Regions from separate parts of the Luteibacter sp. RCC_6_2 genome, predicted to be linked through region 2. Evidence: riboswitches for the same ligand, from Rfam matches in the RefSeq annotation. Region 2 holds a riboswitch; each other region holds the start of a gene.

What was found. A riboswitch is a leader RNA that binds a small molecule or an ion and turns the genes downstream of it on or off. The one in region 2 is predicted to bind cobalamin.
Region 1: another riboswitch for cobalamin. It lies ahead of AB6730_RS14375 (TonB-dependent receptor domain-containing protein); the one in region 2 lies ahead of btuB (TonB-dependent vitamin B12 receptor).
Region 3: another riboswitch for cobalamin. It lies ahead of metE (5-methyltetrahydropteroyltriglutamate--homocysteine S-methyltransferase); the one in region 2 lies ahead of btuB (TonB-dependent vitamin B12 receptor).

The regions. Positions count from the first base shown of each region.
Region 1 is NZ_JBFUPQ010000012.1:148,493-154,570, reverse strand. Features, by position in the region: gene AB6730_RS14380 (efflux RND transporter permease subunit) at 1-896, opposite strand, end outside; gene AB6730_RS14375 (TonB-dependent receptor domain-containing protein) at 1,028-2,914, opposite strand; cobalamin riboswitch at 3,058-3,302, opposite strand; gene AB6730_RS14370 (carboxypeptidase regulatory-like domain-containing protein) at 3,547-6,078, shown strand, end outside.
Region 2 is NZ_JBFUPQ010000003.1:144,706-150,783, reverse strand. Features, by position in the region: gene AB6730_RS04030 (cobyrinate a,c-diamide synthase) at 1-161, opposite strand, end outside; gene cobO (cob(I)yrinic acid a,c-diamide adenosyltransferase) at 158-760, opposite strand; gene AB6730_RS04020 (hypothetical protein) at 784-1,365, opposite strand; gene btuB (TonB-dependent vitamin B12 receptor) at 1,391-3,265, opposite strand; cobalamin riboswitch at 3,386-3,617, opposite strand; partial or broken gene AB6730_RS04010 (acyltransferase family protein) at 3,635-4,717, opposite strand; gene AB6730_RS04005 (hypothetical protein) at 4,908-5,189, shown strand; gene AB6730_RS04000 (diguanylate cyclase) at 5,208-6,078, shown strand, end outside.
Region 3 is NZ_JBFUPQ010000004.1:134,306-140,383, reverse strand. Features, by position in the region: gene fusA (elongation factor G) at 1-565, opposite strand, end outside; gene AB6730_RS05500 (aldo/keto reductase) at 1,153-2,133, shown strand; cobalamin riboswitch at 2,181-2,397, shown strand; gene metE (5-methyltetrahydropteroyltriglutamate--homocysteine S-methyltransferase) at 2,591-4,882, shown strand; gene metK (methionine adenosyltransferase) at 5,028-6,078, shown strand, end outside.

The DNA.
Region 1 (6,078 bases), on a different contig from region 2:
GCTTCCGCCGTGGCGATGGAGTTCGCCTCGGGGCGCTTGCTGATCTGCATGGTGACCGAGCGCTCGCCCTGGAACCACGCGGCCTGGAACTGGTCCTGCTGGCCGCTGTGGACATTGGCGATGTCCGAGAGCCGTACCGGCACCCCGTCACGCATGGCGATCAGGATGTTGGCGAAGTCCTTCGGGTCGCGCAGGCCGTCGTTCGCGATCACCGTCATCTGCGTCTCGCCATCGGAGAGCACGCCCTGCGGCGAGTTCACGTTGGCCGCCTGCAAGGCGTTGGAGACGTCGTTCGCGGTCAGCCGCTTCGCCGCCAGGGCGTTCGTGTCCAGTTCGATGCGGACCGCATGGGGCGTGCCGCCGAACACCTGTACGCGCGAGACGCCGTCGATCTGCGCCACCGCCGGGCGGATCAGCGTGTCGACCACGTCATAGAGCTTGTCCGGTGGCATGGTCTTCGAGGTCATCGCGACCAGCAGCACCGGGATCTGGCCCGTGTCGAACTTGAAGTACTGCGGTGGCGAGGGCATGCCGGCCGGGAGGTCGGCGGCCGCCGCATTGATCGCGGCCTGCACGTCGCGGGCGGCGGCGTCGGTCGAGCGGTCCATGTTGAAGCGGACGCGGACGAAGCCGGAGTTCTCCGTGCTGTTGGAGTACATCTGGTCGACGCCCGGGATCTGGCCCAGGTGGCGCTCCAGCGGCGCGATGACCGTCGATGCCATGGTCTGCGCGTTGGCGCCGGGCATCTGCGCCTGGATAAAGACCGCCGGCACCTCGATCGAAGGCAACGCGGCGACGCCCAGCAGCATGTATGCGATCGCGCCGGCGAGGGTCAGGCCCGCCGCGAGCAACGAGGTGCCGATCGGCCGGCGAATGAATGGTGCAAAAAAGTTCACGACACTTCCTGTGATCGCGGGAAGGCTCCCCGCGCCCGCGAACTTTATGACGTTCCGCTGGTTTCGTCGCGTGTGCCTTTAGTGGGGGCCCTGCCGGAAGGCAGGGGTGCCCCGTTCATGCGGCGAGCGCGTCAGTGGCCGGGTGCGTAGCGAACGGTCAGGTAGACCGTTCGCCCCAACTGGTTGTAAAACGCCGCCGTTTCGTAGCGCTTGTCCGCGACGTTGGCGACGCGACCCTGCACGCTCCAGTCGGTGTCCAGGTGCCAGGTCGCCCGGAGGTCGGCCGTGGCGTAGCCGCCGAGCCGGCGGGTGTTGGCCGCGTCGTCGTAGCTGTACCCGGCCGCGTAGACCGAGCCGCCGACGGTGAAGCGGCCGAGGTCCTTGTCGAGGTCGACCCGTGCGGTGCGCTCGGGACGGCGCGCCAGCAGGTTGTCCTCTTGCACGCCCGAGTCGCGGTTCTTCGGCTGCTGGAGGGTGGCATAGGCCCGCAGGTGCCAACCGTCGACGTCGGCGCCGAGCTGTCCTTCCAGCCCACGAATGCGCGCCTTGCTCACGTTCACCGGCAGGAAGTTCGCATCGAAGCCGATCAGGTCGTCGACCGTGGTCTGATAGGCGTTCACCGCCCAGTTCCAGATGCCCGGCCGCGCCGAGAGGCCGATCTCGGCCGTGCGCGAGGTTTCCGGCTTCAGGTTCACCGGCGCGCCGTAAGGGTAGAACTCATCGTTGAACGTCGGCGCATGGAAAGCCGTGCCGTACGAGGCGGTGATCTTCATGCCGTTGTCGAAACGGAACCCATAGGCCGCCGAGCCGGTCGTGTGGTTGCCGAACTGGGTGTTGTGGTCGTGGCGTGCCGACAGCTGGATCTCGTGCGGGCCGAACAGGCCCTGGTAGAGCGCGAACACGCCCGTGTTGTTGCGCGAGTCCTTCAGATAATCCGTATCGCTCTTCAGCTTTTCCTGCTGGAAGTCGACGCCCGCGCTCAGCGTCTGGTCCTTCGCGAGCGTGAAGTCGTTCTGCCAGGACGCCTGGTTGCGCTTCGAATAGAGGTAGCCGACGCGGGCCTTGTCCACGCCGTAATGGACGAAGTCGAGGGTCTTGTCGGCACCATTGAGGTAATTGTCGGCGCGGTCCTGGTTCTGGCCGAGGCTGAGCGACATGCGCCAGTTCGACAGCACGTCGAACGCCAGCTTCGCGCCGGCCACCTGCTGCGAGCGGCGGGTGAGGTTCTGGAAGTCGCCGTCGTATTCGATGTCGCCCTTGCTGCGCAGCCAGCTGCCGGTCAGTTCCGTGCCGTCGTCCCAGCGATAGCCGCCGGACAGCGCGCCGTTATAGGTGCGGGAGGCATCGTGGTCCGGTTCGTCGGTGAAGCAGCCGGCGAAGGCGGTGGCGGCACCTATGCGGCAGGCGTTGATGCCGGCCGTGTACTGCCCGCCCAGGCTGGCGTTGTACCAGCCGTGCTGGCTGCCACCGGACACGCCCACCTGGCCTGCCGAATAGCCATGGCTGCCACCGGTCACCGAGAGCGTCGGCGTGGGGGCTTCGCCGGCCTGGCCATGGCGGGTGAAGATCTGGATCACGCCGCCGATGGCGTCGGAGCCGTACAGCGCGGAACGCGGGCCACGGACGATCTCGATGTGATCGATCTGTTCCACGGGAAGCTGCTCGTAGGCGGGCAAGCCCGCACCCACGGTGCCCACGCGGACGCCGTCCAGCAGCACCAGGGTGTGCGACGAGTTGGTGCCGCGCATGAACAACGATGTCTGCTGGCCGATGCCGCCGGCATTGGCGATCGTCACGCCCGGCAAACCGGTGAGCAGGTCCTGCACGCTCACCGGCTGCAGGCGCTCGATGTCCTCGCGGGTGATCAGGGTGACCGGCGCGAGCACCTCGTCCAGTGGCGTGGCGGCGCGATTGGCGGTCACCACGACCGGGTCGAGCCGGTCGGGCGCCGCTTCGTCGGCGGCGTGGGCCGCGGCGATGGACGACAGCAGGGCCGCCGCGAGCAGGGTCTTCTTCATGGAACCGTCTTCCTCAGCCGCCAGGCGGCAATGCGCGAAGGGCGCTCGAGGAGGACGTGCGACGAACGGCGAACGGGCGGGAACCCGGTGGCTGCCCGGATCCGCCCTCCGCGAATCGACCGAAACAGGGACGCCCGCCACAGGGGGCGGGACGTTCATCGGGCCGGTCTCCGGACTCGCGCCAGCCACCCATGGGGTGGCGGAACCGGTGCCTTCCCGCTTGCGCAGTGGCGTGGGCCGGTTCCATGAGAAAGGTCTGACGACCTGCCCCGATGGACGCTTACCGTTGCGGGGGCAGTGCCGGCCTTGCCACGACGTGGTGCACCGGCTTCCCGTTTCATCCTCTCCGGCCTTGGCCGGTCGGGACACCCGAACCGGCCGATGGTACCGGGCGGGCTCCGAACTGTCACGGATACTTAACGGAATTCTTAACATGCACTTGACGTGCGCAAAATAATTCGATTACAACCGCAACCGATAGCCGTCGGGCGCAATTACTTGCGCACGGGGAGCATGAGCAGCCAGGCCGCATCCCGGGGGGGATGGGTACCGGAGGCCCATGAGACGGCGTCAAACGAGCTCGGCCACCTCTTGTGGCCGGCTTACTTTGCTGTTTATCGGGGAGACAAGACATGCAACGTTCCACCAAGCGTACCGGCGTACTGCGCCGATCGACCCTTTGCACCGCGCTCGCCCTCTGCTTCGCCAGCGGCGCCGTGCTCGCCCAGTCCAATGCTTCCGGTGTCGTCTTCGGCCGCGTCGCGCAGCCTGAAGGCGCCGTCGTCCACCTGCAGAACCTGGATACCGGCCTGACCCGCGATGTCGGCGTCGATGCCGATGGCCGCTACCGCGCCAGTTCGCTGCCGGTCGGTCGCTACAAGGTCACCGTGGAACGCGGCGGCCAGACCGTCGAGACCCGCAACGACGTGCAGGTCGCGCTCGGCGGCGGCGTGGATGTGTCCTTCGCCGGCTCCGCCACGACGACCGAGGCGCAGAACCTCGAAGGGGTGCAGGTCACGGGCAACGCGTTGCCGGCCATCGACGTGTCGTCGGTGGACTCCCGTACCGTACTGACCTCACAACAGTTGCAGAAAATTCCCCTGGCGCGCGACGTTACCGCTGCGGCGCTGCTCGCGCCGGGCGTCGTCGCCGGCGATGCGCGTTACGGCAACGTCGCTTCGTTCGGTGGCGCTTCCGCCTCCGAAAACCAGTACTACATTAACGGTTACTCGGTCACCAACGCATTGACCGGCCTCGGCTTCACCAGTCTTCCGTTCGACGCGATCGACCAGCAGCAGATCTACACCGGTGGTTACGGCGCGGAATACGGCCGTTCGACGGGTGGCGTGATCAACATCGTGACCAAGCGCGGTGGTAACGAGTGGAAAGGCGGCGTCGGTCTGTACGTGACGCCGCAAGGCCTGCGTCAGACCCCGCGCAGCATCTATCGCGAAGACGGCACGCTCTGGCAGGACCGCAAGCGCAACAAGAGCACCGATGTGCAGTACACGGGCTATGTGAGCGGTCCGCTGATCAAGGACAAGTTGTTCCTGTTCGCAGCAGGCGACTTCACCCGTTCCGATAGCCGCAACACCAGCAGCATCACCGCTCCGCAGCGCACCTATCAGGAGTCGAAGGCGACCAAGTGGCTCGCCAAGGTCGACTGGAACATCACCGATAACCATCTGCTCGAAATCACTGGCCTCGGCGACAAGAGCAATGTCGAGCGCAGTGTCTACGCGTATGACTACAATGTCGGCGCGCGTGGTGGCTACATCGGTACCGACAACCTCAAGAATTTCGACGCCGCCGCGGGTTCGGCGCCGGGTGGCGACGTCTACATCGGCAAGTACACGGGCTACATCACCGACGATCTGACCATCAACGCCTTGTACGGTCATACCAAGACGGTGCACGAACGTAATCTCAATTACGCGAGCAACCCGAATTGCCCGTGGATTCTCGATAACCGCGGCCTCTCCGAGCGCATTACCGGTTGCGGTCTCGTCAACGGCACGGTCCTTGGCGAGGGCGCCAAGGACAAGACGCACGGTTGGCGCCTCGATGTCGAATACGTCATCGGCGATCACGATCTCCGCGCGGGCGTCGACAACCAGACCTTGGAATCGTTCTCCGGCAACATCTACGAAGGTGGCTACCGCTGGATCTATGGCCCGGCTGGCGATATTCCCAGCCGCGGTATCGTCGCGCCGCCGGGCGTGGACTACTTCGCACAGAAGCGCCTGTTCCAGACCGGTGCCAACGTCAAGGTGGAGCAGGAAGCGCAGTTTATCGAAGACAAGTGGCAGATCAGCGACCGCTGGCTCGCATCCATCGGCCTGCGCAACGAGCAGTTCAAGAACATCAACGGTGACGGCGCCACGTACGTGAAGCAACGCCACCAGTTGGCTCCGCGTCTGGGCGTGACCTGGGACGTCTTTGGCGATTCCACGTTCAAGCTCTATGCCAACGCAGGTCGCTACCACCTGGCCATTCCGTCCAACGTGGCGATTCGCGGTGCCTCGGCGTCGACGTACTATTCGGAGTACTACACCTACACGGGTGTCGCCGCGAACGGCGAGCCGACCGGCCTTCAGCCGATCGGGACCCGCGCCTATCTCAATGGCGAGGACGGTACGCCACTCAACCCGAAGACCATCGCGTCGCAGGGTATCGACGCTTATTACCAGGACGAGTACATCCTGGGTTTCGACAAGGCCATCAACGCCGACTGGAGCTTCGGCGCCAAGGCGACGATGCGCAAGTTGAAGAGCTCGATCGACGACTTCTGCGATTCGCGTCCGTTCGAGAAGTACGCCGCCCGCAATGGCATCGACCTGACGAACGCTTCGATTCCCGGCTGCTATCTGTTCAACCCAGGCAAGTCGAATACGTTCCTCGTCGACATCGACAGCCAGGGCACGCTGGTGCCATTCAACCTGACCAAGGATGACTTCACATCGCCTGCCGGCGTTGCCTTCCCGGAACTCAAGCGCAAATACTATTCGCTGGAGCTTTACCTCGAGCATCAACTTGCCAACGATTGGTACGCGCGCGTCGACTACACCTTCTCGCGTAGCTACGGCAACTCGGAAGGTCAGCTGAAGTCGGACATCGGCCAGCTCGATCCGTCGGTGACGCAGGACTGGGACGCTCCGGAAATC
Region 2 (6,078 bases):
CGCTCCAGGATCATCGGATCGAGGAAATCCGGCCCCGTCTTGAACACGCGCACGCGGCGTCCCTGCCGCGCATGGGCACGGGCGAGCGCGGCGGTGACACTGGTCTTGCCCTGCCCCGACGCAGGCGCGGAAACCAGTAGCGCGGGACAGGTACGGCTCACAGCTCGACGCCCTTCTGCGCGCGGATGCCCGCCTGGTAGGCATGCTTGACCACGCGCATCTCCGTGACGGTGTCGGCGGCGGCGACCAGTTCATCGGGTGCACCGCGGCCGGTGACGACGACATGCTGCCGTTCGGGCCGCAGGCGCAGCGCGTCCAGCACGCGGTCGAGTGGAATGTAGCGCTTCACCAGGGCGATGTTGAGCTCGTCGAGCAACACGAAGTCGTAGGCGGGGTCGCGAAGCATGCTCTCCGCCACCTCCCATGCAGCCATCGCCGCGGCCACGTCGCGCGCCTTGTCCTGGGTCTCCCAGGTGTAGCCCTCGCCCATGACGTGGTAATCCAGCGGTCCGTCCTCGAACATGCGGAAAAACGCCTCCTCGCCGGTGGAGAAACTGCCCTTGATGAACTGCACGACGCCACAGCGGAACCCATGGCCGAGCGATCGCGCCAGCATACCGAAGCCCGACGAACTCTTGCCCTTGCCGTTGCCGGTGTTCACCACCAGTACGCCGCGGTCGATCGTCGCCTTGGCGATACGCCGGTCTATCAGCTCCTTCTTGCGGCGCATCCGGTCCCGATGGCGAGCATCCTCGTCCATGTCCTGCCAGGGCACCGTGTCGTTCATGCGCTGGCCGTCTTGCCGTCGCCCGCGCGAGGCGCGAAGCGGAACACCAGGGCCTGGACCAGCTGGGCGGCGAGCACGTATCCGGCGGCGGCACGAACGAACAACGGCGCCCATTGGGCGAAACGCTGCACGTACTGGTCCATGTTCGGTTCGGTATAACGGCCACCCAGCCAGTAGAACGCGCCGTTGGAGATCGCATAGGAGAGCGTGGCGCCAACCACGATGCCCGCGAAGACGAGGGCGTGCGAGGCAAGCGATCCGTCGAAGCGTGGCGCCAGGAGACGCCCCGCATACCACAGCACCGCATACGCCAGCGGCAGGAACGAGTAAGCCACGGTGATGCAGAAGTCGCTCACCCCCGCATAGCTCACCGAGTACCAGTCGATCAGCACCGAAAGGGCGACGAAGCCGAGAAAGGCGAGGTGCTTGCGCAGGTAGAGACCACCCAGGAAGAACAACCCCATCGAGGCGTCGGGCAGGTGCAACGCGTCCCCGAAATGGGAGAAACGCGTGCCGATCATGAGCAAGGCGAACAAGGCGGCGACGGCGGTGAACAGGGGACGCGAAAGCGGTTTCATCGGATAGTCCTCGATGTGTGTGCGGTCATGAACGGGGCTGGTAGCGCAAGGTGAGCATCCAGTTGCGGCCCGGCTGGTTGAAGTAGCGGGCCGTCTCGTAGTGGCGGTCTAAGATGTTGTTGGCCGACAGTTCGACCTTCCAGGCCGCGTCGAAGGCATAGGCCATGCGCAGGTTGGTCAGCGCGTAGCCGCCGAGCCGATGGGCATTGGCGGTATCGTCGTAGCGGTAACCGGAAGCGAACACGCTCGCACCGGCGCTGAACGCGCCGAAGCTGCGATCGACATCGACATGCGCGGTGCGGCGCGCGCGACGCGGCAACAGGTTGCCGTGCGACGCATCGTCGCTATCGTCGTCCGGCTGCAACCACGTCGCGTTGCCGGCGAGGCGCCAGTCACCAAGGGTGGTGTCCGCCGCCAGTTCGACGCCGCGAATGCGCGAACGATCGATGTTGTTCGCCCCGCCAAAGGGAAACAACGGTCCGCTCAGGCCGGAGTCGAACACGATCAGGTGGTCGATCTTGTTCTGGAAGGCGTTGATCGACCAGTTGCCCCAGCCGGGCGTGCCGCGTACACCGAGTTCCCAGTTCCGCGAGGTCTCGGGGCCGAGGTCGGGGTTGCCGTAGTCGGGATAGTAGAGGTCGTTGAACGTCGGCGCCTTGAACGCGGTGCCATAGCTGCCCGTGACGCGCAGGGTCTTCGTCAGCGCGTAGCCGTACTGCAAGCTGCCGGTGGTCTTTCCTCCGAACTGGCTGTTCTCGTCGCGGCGCAGGCCGGCCTGTACCGAACTGGCTCCGAACTCCTGCTGCCACTGCGCGAACAACGCGTGATTGCGCCGCGCATCCACCAGATAGTCGGTATTGCCGACGACGCGATCGCGTTGCCAGTCGAAACCGAGCGTGGTGAGGCCGGCGGCGCCACCCACGCGGCCAAGGTCGGCCTGCACGGACGCGACGTCGCGATGCGTGTTGAACGTATCGGCGTAGACGCCGTTCTCGTAATCGGTGGAAAGGTCTTCACTGCGACCCAGGTTGGCCGTGAGCAGCACGTCCTGCGATGGCTTGTAGCGCAGGCGGCCGCCGACGACCTGGGTGGCCGATTCGGCGACGTTGCTGCTGGTGCCGTCGTAGTGGTTGCGTCCTTCCGTGCGCGTGGCGCTGGCGTCCGCATCCCATTGCTCGTCGAATCGCCAGCCACCCTTCAATGACAGTGCGTTGTCGCGGTAGCCGTCCTTGTCCGGTTCATAGGTGAAGCAGCCACCACCGCCCGGGCTGGGCTTGCCGCGGCAGGCGTTGATGCCGTCGGTCTGGTCGTGGCTCGCCTCCACCGCGTACCAACCCTGGGCACCCCTGCCGGCGAAGCCCGCCGAGCCACGCAGCGTGTCGTAACTGCCGACGCCCACGGAGAAGTGGGGAACGAAGCCGCCTTCGGGATGGCGGGTGAATATCTGGATGACGCCACCCAGGGCGTCGGAGCCATACAGGCTCGAATACGGGCCGCGCACGATCTCGATGCGCTCGATCTGGTCGACCGGGATATCCTGCAAGGCCGCGGTGCCCGAGGTGGCCGAGCCGATCTTCACGCCGTCCACCAAGACGAGCACGTGGTCGGCCTCGGTGCCGCGCAGGAACACCGAGGTGGCCTTGCCAGGCCCGCCGTTGTTGGCGATCGAGACGCCCGGCGTGCCGCGCAGCAGGTCGGCCAGCGATCGCGGCTGCAAGCGCTCGATCTCGGCCCGGTCGATCACCGTGGAGGCGGCGAGCACCTGGTTGAGGGTCTGGTCGGTGCGGCTGGCGGTGACGACGACCTGGTCGAGATCGGTGGACGCATCGGCGAAAGACACGGCCGGCGCGAGGAAGGCCAGCGCGATGGCGACCGCGAGGCTGGAGGAACGAAATGACACGGGGTGACTCCCTGCTCACCGCGCCTACCCGCGCGGCATGAATGGCGAGGGACGGGAATCGGGATGGCGGGGATCGCCGGCGGCGGAAGGCTGTCGGCCACCCACGACATGGCCCTCCGCCTGTCCGGTGTACCTCGAGGCCGGTCTCCGGGCTCGCGAGCGCAGGGAATCCTGCGGGGACGGCGCCTTCCCATGCCTTGGCACAGTGGCTCGATGCCGACCTTTTGCTCGCCTACCGTTGCGGGGGCAGCTCCGGAATGGCGGCGGCCCTTGGCAGGCCACGCACGTCACCGGATTCCCGTTTCAATCCGCGGCGCTGAAGCCGTGGATCACCTTGGGCGGCGACAGTGTATCCGAACGCGCGGCACGCTTGTCGCGCCAGCGCAGGAAGGGCCGCTCGACCGCGTAGTGGAGGACGGCGCCGCCGGCCAGGGTCGCGGTCGCATAGATGGCGAAACGCAGGAACCGATGGTCGGCCAACTGGCCGCCCAGGGCGGACTGCACGAGGTGGAAGACGCCCTTGTGGCTGAGGTAGAGACTGTAGGAGGCACGGGCCAGCCAGCCCGCACCCGGGATGTCCAGCCGCGCCAGCCACGTCTCCCCGCTGGCCGCGGCGACGAAGGCGGCCATCGCCAGCGCGATCAGTGGGTAACCGGCGACGCAGGGCCAGAACCCGGTGCGTGCACCGTCGAACAACACCAGCGCGGACGCGAGCAGGAGCACGCCGCCGAGGAGCACCCTGTTCGGCCGTGCACGCAACCCCGCCATGACCTGCGGCCAGTACACGCCGCACACCGCGAGCGCGACACCGGCCAGCAGTCCATCCAGGCGCGCCCATGTCGGGTAGTACAGGTAGCGCAGGTAGACGGTACCTGCGTTGTCATCCGCCGCTTGCGCCGGCGCGAACCAGTGCATCCACGACCATCCGCGAACGAGCATGCCGCCGACGACCACGACGGCGCATATGACGGCGAATTTCCACGCGGCCGGCTTGCGCGTCAGGGCGAAGGCGAGGATGGGAAACACGAGGTAGAAGTGCTCTTCCACGCAAAGCGACCACACGTGGGAGAAGGCGTAGTTCCCGCCGTTATCGAACAGCAGGTTGAAGGTGAAGGTGGGGAACTGCCACAGCGGTTGCATCCCCGGCGTTTCCCGCCACGCCGGCCACAGTACGTACAGTGCGAGCACGACGAGGAACGCCGGCAGGATGCGCACGGCACGTCGCCCGTAAAAGGCGGCGAAGTCGAGCCGGCCCGTGACGGCCAGGGATTTCAGCACCTGGGAACCGATGAGATAACCGCTGAGCACGAAGAACAGGTCGACGCCCATCCAACCTGACTGTTCGAGTTTCGAGAAGCCTTCGCCGAGGCCGCCGACGAGGTAGCCATGGAAAAGCATCACCCAGGCGATGGCGATGGCGCGGAGCGAATCGAGGCCTGGCGTTCGATGCATGGATTTCCCCCTGTTGGCCTGGGCATGGTGAAGCCGCCAGCGGCGGGACCGGGGGCCTCTTCATGGCATTCCCGGGGCAAATGCGGGTGGCCCCTGCCGTGGAGACCGACGGGCCGCGTCCCACCGCGCTATGATCGCCACGCGCACGGGCACCGGGGGAGGTGGTCCGGCGTCTCATCAAGGGGCAAACATGTCTGACGTTATCGATTTCCTGGAACGCATGGGTGGCGACGCCACGTTACGCGCCGCCGGCACGGCTGAACTGGCCCGTGAGCTGGACGAGGCCGCCGTCGATGGCGCGTTGGCCGCCGCGATTCTCGCCGGTGACGAGAAAGCGCTGCGCGACCGCGTCGCGCCGGGCACCTTCAACAGCATCCAGCTCGGCGACACGCCGCAGAACGAGGACGACTCCGAAGCGCCTGCGAAGGACGCACCCGAAACACCCGACGTCCCCGATCCCTCCGACGCCTGAGCGCGAGGCCACGGTGGCATGATCGGTCGCATCGGACGCCGGCTGGGACTGGCGATCGCATTCACGCTGGCGTCTTATGCCGGCGCGGCCCTCGCTCAGCTCACGCCGGGCGAGGACGCGACGGCGACGCTCGCCCATGCCGACGCGACCAAGACCTCCGACCATCCCGCCTTCATGGATACGGTGGCGCGGCTCGGCCGCGACGTTCCGCGGCTGACCGCGGCACAACGGGCCCACCTGCATTATCTGGAGGCCTGGCAGGTCGCCTATGCCGGCGATTACGAAGCCGCGGTGCCGTTGCTGGAGGCGGTGATCGGCGGTTCATCCGATGCCACCCTGCGCTTCCGCGCCACCGCCACGCTGATCAACATCCTGGGCATCGGGCATCGTTACCAGGAAGCCTTCTCCCGCCTGACCGAACTCACCGACAGCCTGCCCGAGATAAGCGATCCGCAGGCCCGCATCCAGGGCCTGGGCGAGGCGGCGCAGATGCTCACGTCCGCCGGCCAGTACGACATCGCCGCCGAATACGCCGAGCGGATGATCGAAAGCACGCCCACCGGCGACAGCGTCTGCAAGGGCACCTTCATCAAGCTCCACGCGCTCTATCGCGGCAAGCGCATCGAGGGCGCCGACCCGCGCTTCACCCAGGGCATCGCGGCATGCGAGGCCGCCGGCGAGAACCTCATCGCCAACGCGCTTCGCGCGGACGTGGCCGAAGGGACCATCCGTGCCGGACACGCCGCCGAAGCCGTCGCCATGCTGGAAAAACACTATCCGGCGGTCGTGCGCGACCAGTATCCAAGCCTCATTTCACAATTCGAATCACTGCTCGCCGAGGGCCATTGGCAGGGCGGCAACGTGGAGGCGGCGGAAAAATATGCCCATG
Region 3 (6,078 bases), on a different contig from region 2:
CCACGAGGTCGACGAGGCCCGTCATGTGTTCGCCTTCGACGATCGGGCGCGCCACCACCCATGGGTTCGCACCGAGCTTGTCGCGCATCTGCCCGACCACCGCATCGAAGTCCGCTCCCGGGCGGTCCATCTTGTTGACGAACGCCATCAGCGGCACGCCGTGCCGGCGCGCCTGATGCCAGACGGTTTCGGATTGCGGCTGCACGCCGGCCACGCCGGAGAACACGGTGACGGCACCATCGAGCACGCGCAGCGAGCGCTCGACCTCGATCGCGAAGTCGATGTGTCCCGGCGTATCGATCAGGGTCAGGCGATGCGGCTGGCCGCCTTCCGGCGTCCAGTTCGCGCGCACGGCAGCGGCGCCGATCGTGATGCCACGCTCGCGCTCGAGTTCCATGTGATCGGTGGTGGTGGCGCCATCGTGCACCTCGCCGGTACGGTGGATCGTGCCGGTCTTGTAGAGCAGGCGTTCGGTGAGCGTGGTCTTGCCCGCGTCGACGTGCGCGATGATGCCGAGGTTGCGCCAACGGCCGACGGGGATCTGGGTTTCGCGGGTGGTACTCATGGCTAACAGTTCCTGATGGGGTCGCCAGGGGCTCGGATGTCATCTCGAGCGAGGCACTCCCCGATCCGTTTACCGCCGCCCCTGGCTGAGCGGGACGGTCAGGATCGGGGGTCGCGGCAGTTCTTCATGGCACGCTGCTCCAAAAGGTGGGTTCACAAGGAAATTCGAGACAAAAAAAAGCACCCTTGCGGGTGCTTTCGGTGTTCCTGGCAGCCGGTGCGACGTCTTACGACGAAGCTCCGCCAGGCACGGAACGCGCGCACCCGCGACGCGCCCATGGGGCGATCGGTGGGACGTGCATCAAATCGTGCTTGCAGCGGAACATGGCTTGGCTCTCGTGACAGGAGGCGAATGCTACGCCCGGGCCGGTTGACCGGCAAGGTGCGTCGTCTTCGCGTTGGGCTCCTAGATAGGGACGCCTGGGTCGGTTTCAAGGGGACCCGGTACCTTCGCTTCCGTGTCGTGATGCTCGCCTTTCACATGACGCGATTGTCATGATCGACGGGGCTGCCGACATTTACAGTATGTGGTTACCGATGTATCCGGGTCCGGATACCGCCCCATCCATACGTGTCTTGGAGTCCCGCATGCGCTACGTCAAACTCGGCCGTACCGGCCTGGACATTTCCCCCCTGGTCCTTGGCTGCATGACTTACGGCGTGCCCGAGCGCGGCAACCACGCCTGGACGCTCGACGAGGAACAAAGCCGCCCCTTCATCCGCAAGGCGCTCGATCTCGGGATCAATTTCTTCGATACCGCGAACGCGTATTCCGATGGCACGTCCGAGGAAATCGTCGGGCGCGCGCTGAAGGATTTCGCGAGGCGCGACGAAGTCGTGATCGCCACGAAGACCTACTTCCACTGGCGCAAGGGGCCCAATGGCGGCGGTCTTTCGCGCAAGGCCATCTTCCATTCCGTCGACGACAGCCTTCAGCGTCTGGGCACCGATTACATCGACCTTCTGCAGATCCACCGCGCCGATCACACCACGCCGGTCGAAGAGACGCTCGAAGCGCTGCACGACCTGGTGAAGGCGGGAAAAGTGCGCTACCTCGGCGCGTCGTCCATGTATGCATGGCAATTCGCGAAGATGGTCTACACCTCTCGGCTCCACGGCTGGACCGAGTTCGTGAGCATGCAGGACCACTACAACCTGCTCCAGCGGGAGGAAGAGCGCGAGATGATTCCGTTCTGCATCGACCAGGGCATCGCGGTCATCCCGTGGAGCCCGCTGGCACGCGGCCGCCTCACGCGCGACTGGGACGAAACCAGCACCCGCCAGGAGAGCGACGTCTTCGGCAGCACGCTGTACAACGCGACCGCCGAGTCGGACAAGGCGATCGTCGCGGCGGTGAAGAAGGTCGCCGAGGAGCGCGGCGTGCCGCGAGCGCAGGTCGCCCTCTCATGGGTCGCTCACCGCAATGGCATCACCGCACCCATCGTGGGCGCTTCCAAGCCCCATCACCTCGACGACGCCGTGGCGGCGATCGATCTCGTGCTGAGCCCGGAAGAGACGGCGACGTTGGAAGCCGCCTACGGCCCGCATCCCGTCGCAGGCTTCGAATAAGCGACCACTGTCCCTCCCCCGCATTGACTTTGGACGTCCAGAGGGCTAATTTGCCGCTCGTTAGCGGTCTTTATCTTTCTATTCGAATAGGAAGATAAAGCTAAGAGGGAAGCCGGTGGGAATCCGGCGCTGCCCCGCAGCGGTATGTGGAGACGAACCCGTCACAGGCACTGGATCGATGGCGATCCGGGAAGCGGCGGGGGAGGAGACGCCCCGGCGTCACATCCACGAGCCCGAAGACCTGCCGCCAGCCGGAACGAACGCGCCGTCATGGGTGCGTCGCTCCGTCCGGCCTGGGCCGTCGCCTCCTTCCGGGACGCGGCCCGGTTCGCCCGCGGGGGCGAAGGTCGACGGCAAACCCTCATGACCCAGGCATCGCCCATGGGGTTACCGGGCGACGTCCGTGTCATGCGACAAGCCGCCCTTCCCTCCTCTTTCTTTGCGAAGAGGAACAGTCATGCCACACGTCACCTACCCCGGTTTTCCCCGTATCGGTCGCCGCCGCGAGCTCAAGCGCGCGCTCGAAAGTCATTGGAAGGGAAACATCGGCACCGAAGAACTACTCGATATCGCCCGTGAATTGCGCTTGCGACACTGGGCGCTCGCCCGGGACGCGGGTGCCGACAGCGTTCCAGTGAATGATTTCTCGCTCTACGACCACGTGCTCGATGCGGCGGTCATGGTGGACGCCATTCCCGAACGCTACCGACCGCTTCACGATATCGATCCGCTGGGCGGCTACTTCGCCATGGCACGCGGCAGGCAGGACGATCGCGTCGACCTGCCCGCGCTTGAAATGACCAAGTGGTTCGACACCAATTACCACTACATCGTCCCCGAAGTGTCGGCGGGCCAGAGGTTCGCCGCCCGGCCCGGCAAGGTGGTGGGCGAATATCGCGAAGCGGTCGCGGCGGGACATATCGCACGTCCGGTACTGCTCGGCCCGATCACCTTCCTGTACCTCGCCAAGGCGGCCGATGGCAGCGACCCGTTGGCACTCCTCGATGCGCTCCTACCCGCCTGGCTCGGCGTGCTCGACGCCCTTGCCGACGAAGGTGCCGGGTGGGTGCAGGTGGACGAGCCCGTACTGGCGCTCGATCTCGACGATGCCACGCGTGATGCCTTTCGCCGCGCCTATGCGTGGATCGCCACGCAGTCGCGGCTACGCGTACTGGTCGCGACTTACTTCGGTCCACTCGACGGCAATCTCGAACTCGCCATGTCGCTGCCCGTCGCCGGCCTGCACGTCGATCTCGTACGTGCACCGGAGCAACTCGACGCGGTGCTCGCCGCGTTGCCGGCCGACCGTGTCCTCTCGGCGGGTGTGCTCGACGGACGCAACATCTGGTTGAGCGATCCGTCGATCATCCTTCCCCGCATACAGACGCTACGTGATCGCCTTGGCGACGAGCGCTTATGGTTGTCGACGTCTTGCTCCTTGCTGCACGTACCGTTGGACGCCAACGAGGAAAAACGCCTGCCGGGAAGTCTCGCGACATGGTTGTCGTTCGCCCGGCAGAAAATCGCCGAACTACGCCGCTACGCCGACGCCGTCCAGGGCGACGAGGTCGCCCGGCAAGCGCTCGCGCACCAGGCCATGCTGATCGCCGGGCGACAGGACGCGCCCGGGGTCGTGCGTGACGAGGTACGCAAACGCGTTCGCCAGCTCACGGCGCAGTTCGGCCGCCGCCGCTCGGGGTATCCGTTCCGCGCGGCCGTGCAGCGTGAACGATTCGGCCTGCCGGACCTGCCGACGACGACCATCGGTTCGTTTCCGCAGACCGCGACCCTCCGCGTCGCCCGCGCCGCGCATCGCGCAGGCAAACTGGACGACGAGGCGTATGACGCCATCCTGCGCGATGAAGTGCGTCGCGCCGTCGCGTTCCAGGAGGAGGCCGATATCGACGTGCTCGTCCATGGCGAGCCCGAACGCAACGACATGGTCGAGTATTTCGGCGAACAACTCGACGGCTATGCCTTTACGTCATTCGGCTGGGTGCAGAGCTACGGCTCGCGCTGCGTGAAGCCTCCGATCGTCTATGGCGACGTGGCACGGCCCGCGCCGATGACCGTGGCCTGGTCCGCGTTCGCGCAATCGCTGACGAAAAAACCGATGAAGGGCATGCTCACCGGTCCGGTGACGATGCTGCAATGGTCGTTCGTGCGCGACGACCTGCCCCGCGCCGATGTCTGCCGGCAGATCGCACTCGCCTTGCGCGACGAGGTGCGCGATCTCGAAGGAGCGGGCATCGGCATCGTACAGATCGACGAACCCGCCTTGCGCGAAGGCCTGCCGCTGCGTCGCGCCGAGTGGGGCGGCTATCTCGCGTGGGCGGTGGAGGCGTTCCGCATCACCGCCGGTGGCGTCAGTGACGCGACCCAGGTGCACACCCACATGTGCTACTCGGAGTTCAACGACATCATCGAGGCGGTCGCGGCGATGGATGCCGACGTGATCTCCATCGAAACCAGCCGCTCGCGGATGGAACTGCTCGATGCCTTCACACGGTTCCAGTACCCGAACGGCATCGGCCCCGGCGTCTACGACATCCACTCCCCCCGCGTTCCCACCGAGGGCGAGATGGCCGGCCTGCTTGCCCGCGCGCTGCAGGTGTTGCGTCCCGACCAGCTCTGGGTGAACCCCGATTGCGGCCTCAAGACCCGCGACTGGCCCGAGGTCGCCGCGGCGCTGAAGGCCATGGTCACGGTGGCGAAGGCGGCACGCCAACGGCTGGGCGCGGCCGCCTGACCTGGCGCGGGCCGGTGGGCGCGCCCTGAACATCCATGCAATCGTCACTCCCGGGCGCTACCCTTCCCCCTGCAAACCGACCCGGAGGCGTGTATCATGGCGCGCCCTTTATCTCTTTATCCGTAAAGAAGGATATATCCCCGCGATGAGCAACTACCTCTTCACCTCCGAGTCGGTCTCCGAAGGCCATCCGGACAAAATCGCCGACCAGATCTCCGACGCCGTTCTGGACGCCATCCTGGCCCAGGACCCGCGCGCTCGCGTGGCCTGCGAGACGCTGGTGAAGACCGGCGTCGCCATCGTCGCGGGCGAGATCACCACCAGCGCGTGGATCGACCTCGAGGCGCTGACCCGCAAGGTCATCCTCGACATCGGCTACGACAGCTCGGAAGTCGGTTTCGACGGCGAGACCTGCGGCGTGCTGAACCTGATCGGCAAGCAGTCCCCGGACATCAACCAGGGCGTCGACCGCAAGAAGCCGGAAGAACAGGGCGCGGGCGACCAGGGCCTGATGTTCGGCTATGCCACGAACGAGACCAGCGAATACATGCCGGCGGCGATCCACTACGCGCACCGCCTCGTCGAGCAGCAGACCAAGGTCCGCAAGAAGAAGAACTCGCCGCTGCCGTGGCTGCGCCCGGACGCGAAGAGCCAGGTCACCCTGCGCTACGAGAACGGCGAGGCCGTGGCCATCGACGCCGTCGTGCTGTCGACCCAGCACGATCCGGACGTGAAGCAGAAGGACCTGATCGAAGGTGTGCGCGAGCTGATCCTGAAGCCCGTGCTGCCGGCGAAGCTCCTGCACAAGGGCACCAAGTTCCACATCAACCCGACCGGCAAGTTCGTCATCGGTGGTCCGGTGGGCGACTGCGGCCTGACCGGCCGCAAGATCATCGTCGACACCTACGGCGGCTGGGCCCGTCACGGTGGCGGCGCGTTCTCGGGCAAGGACCCGTCCAAGGTCGACCGTTCGGCCGCCTATGCGGCTCGCTACGTCGCCAAGAACATCGTCGCCGCCGGCCTCGCCGACCGTTGCGAGATCCAGGTCAGCTACGCCATCGGCGTGGCCGAGCCCACCTCGATCTCGGTGACCACCTTCGGCACCGGCAAGATCCCCGACGAGAAGATCGAGAAGCTGATCCGCAAGCACTTCGACCTGCGTCCGTACGGCATCATCAAGATGCTCGACCTGGTCC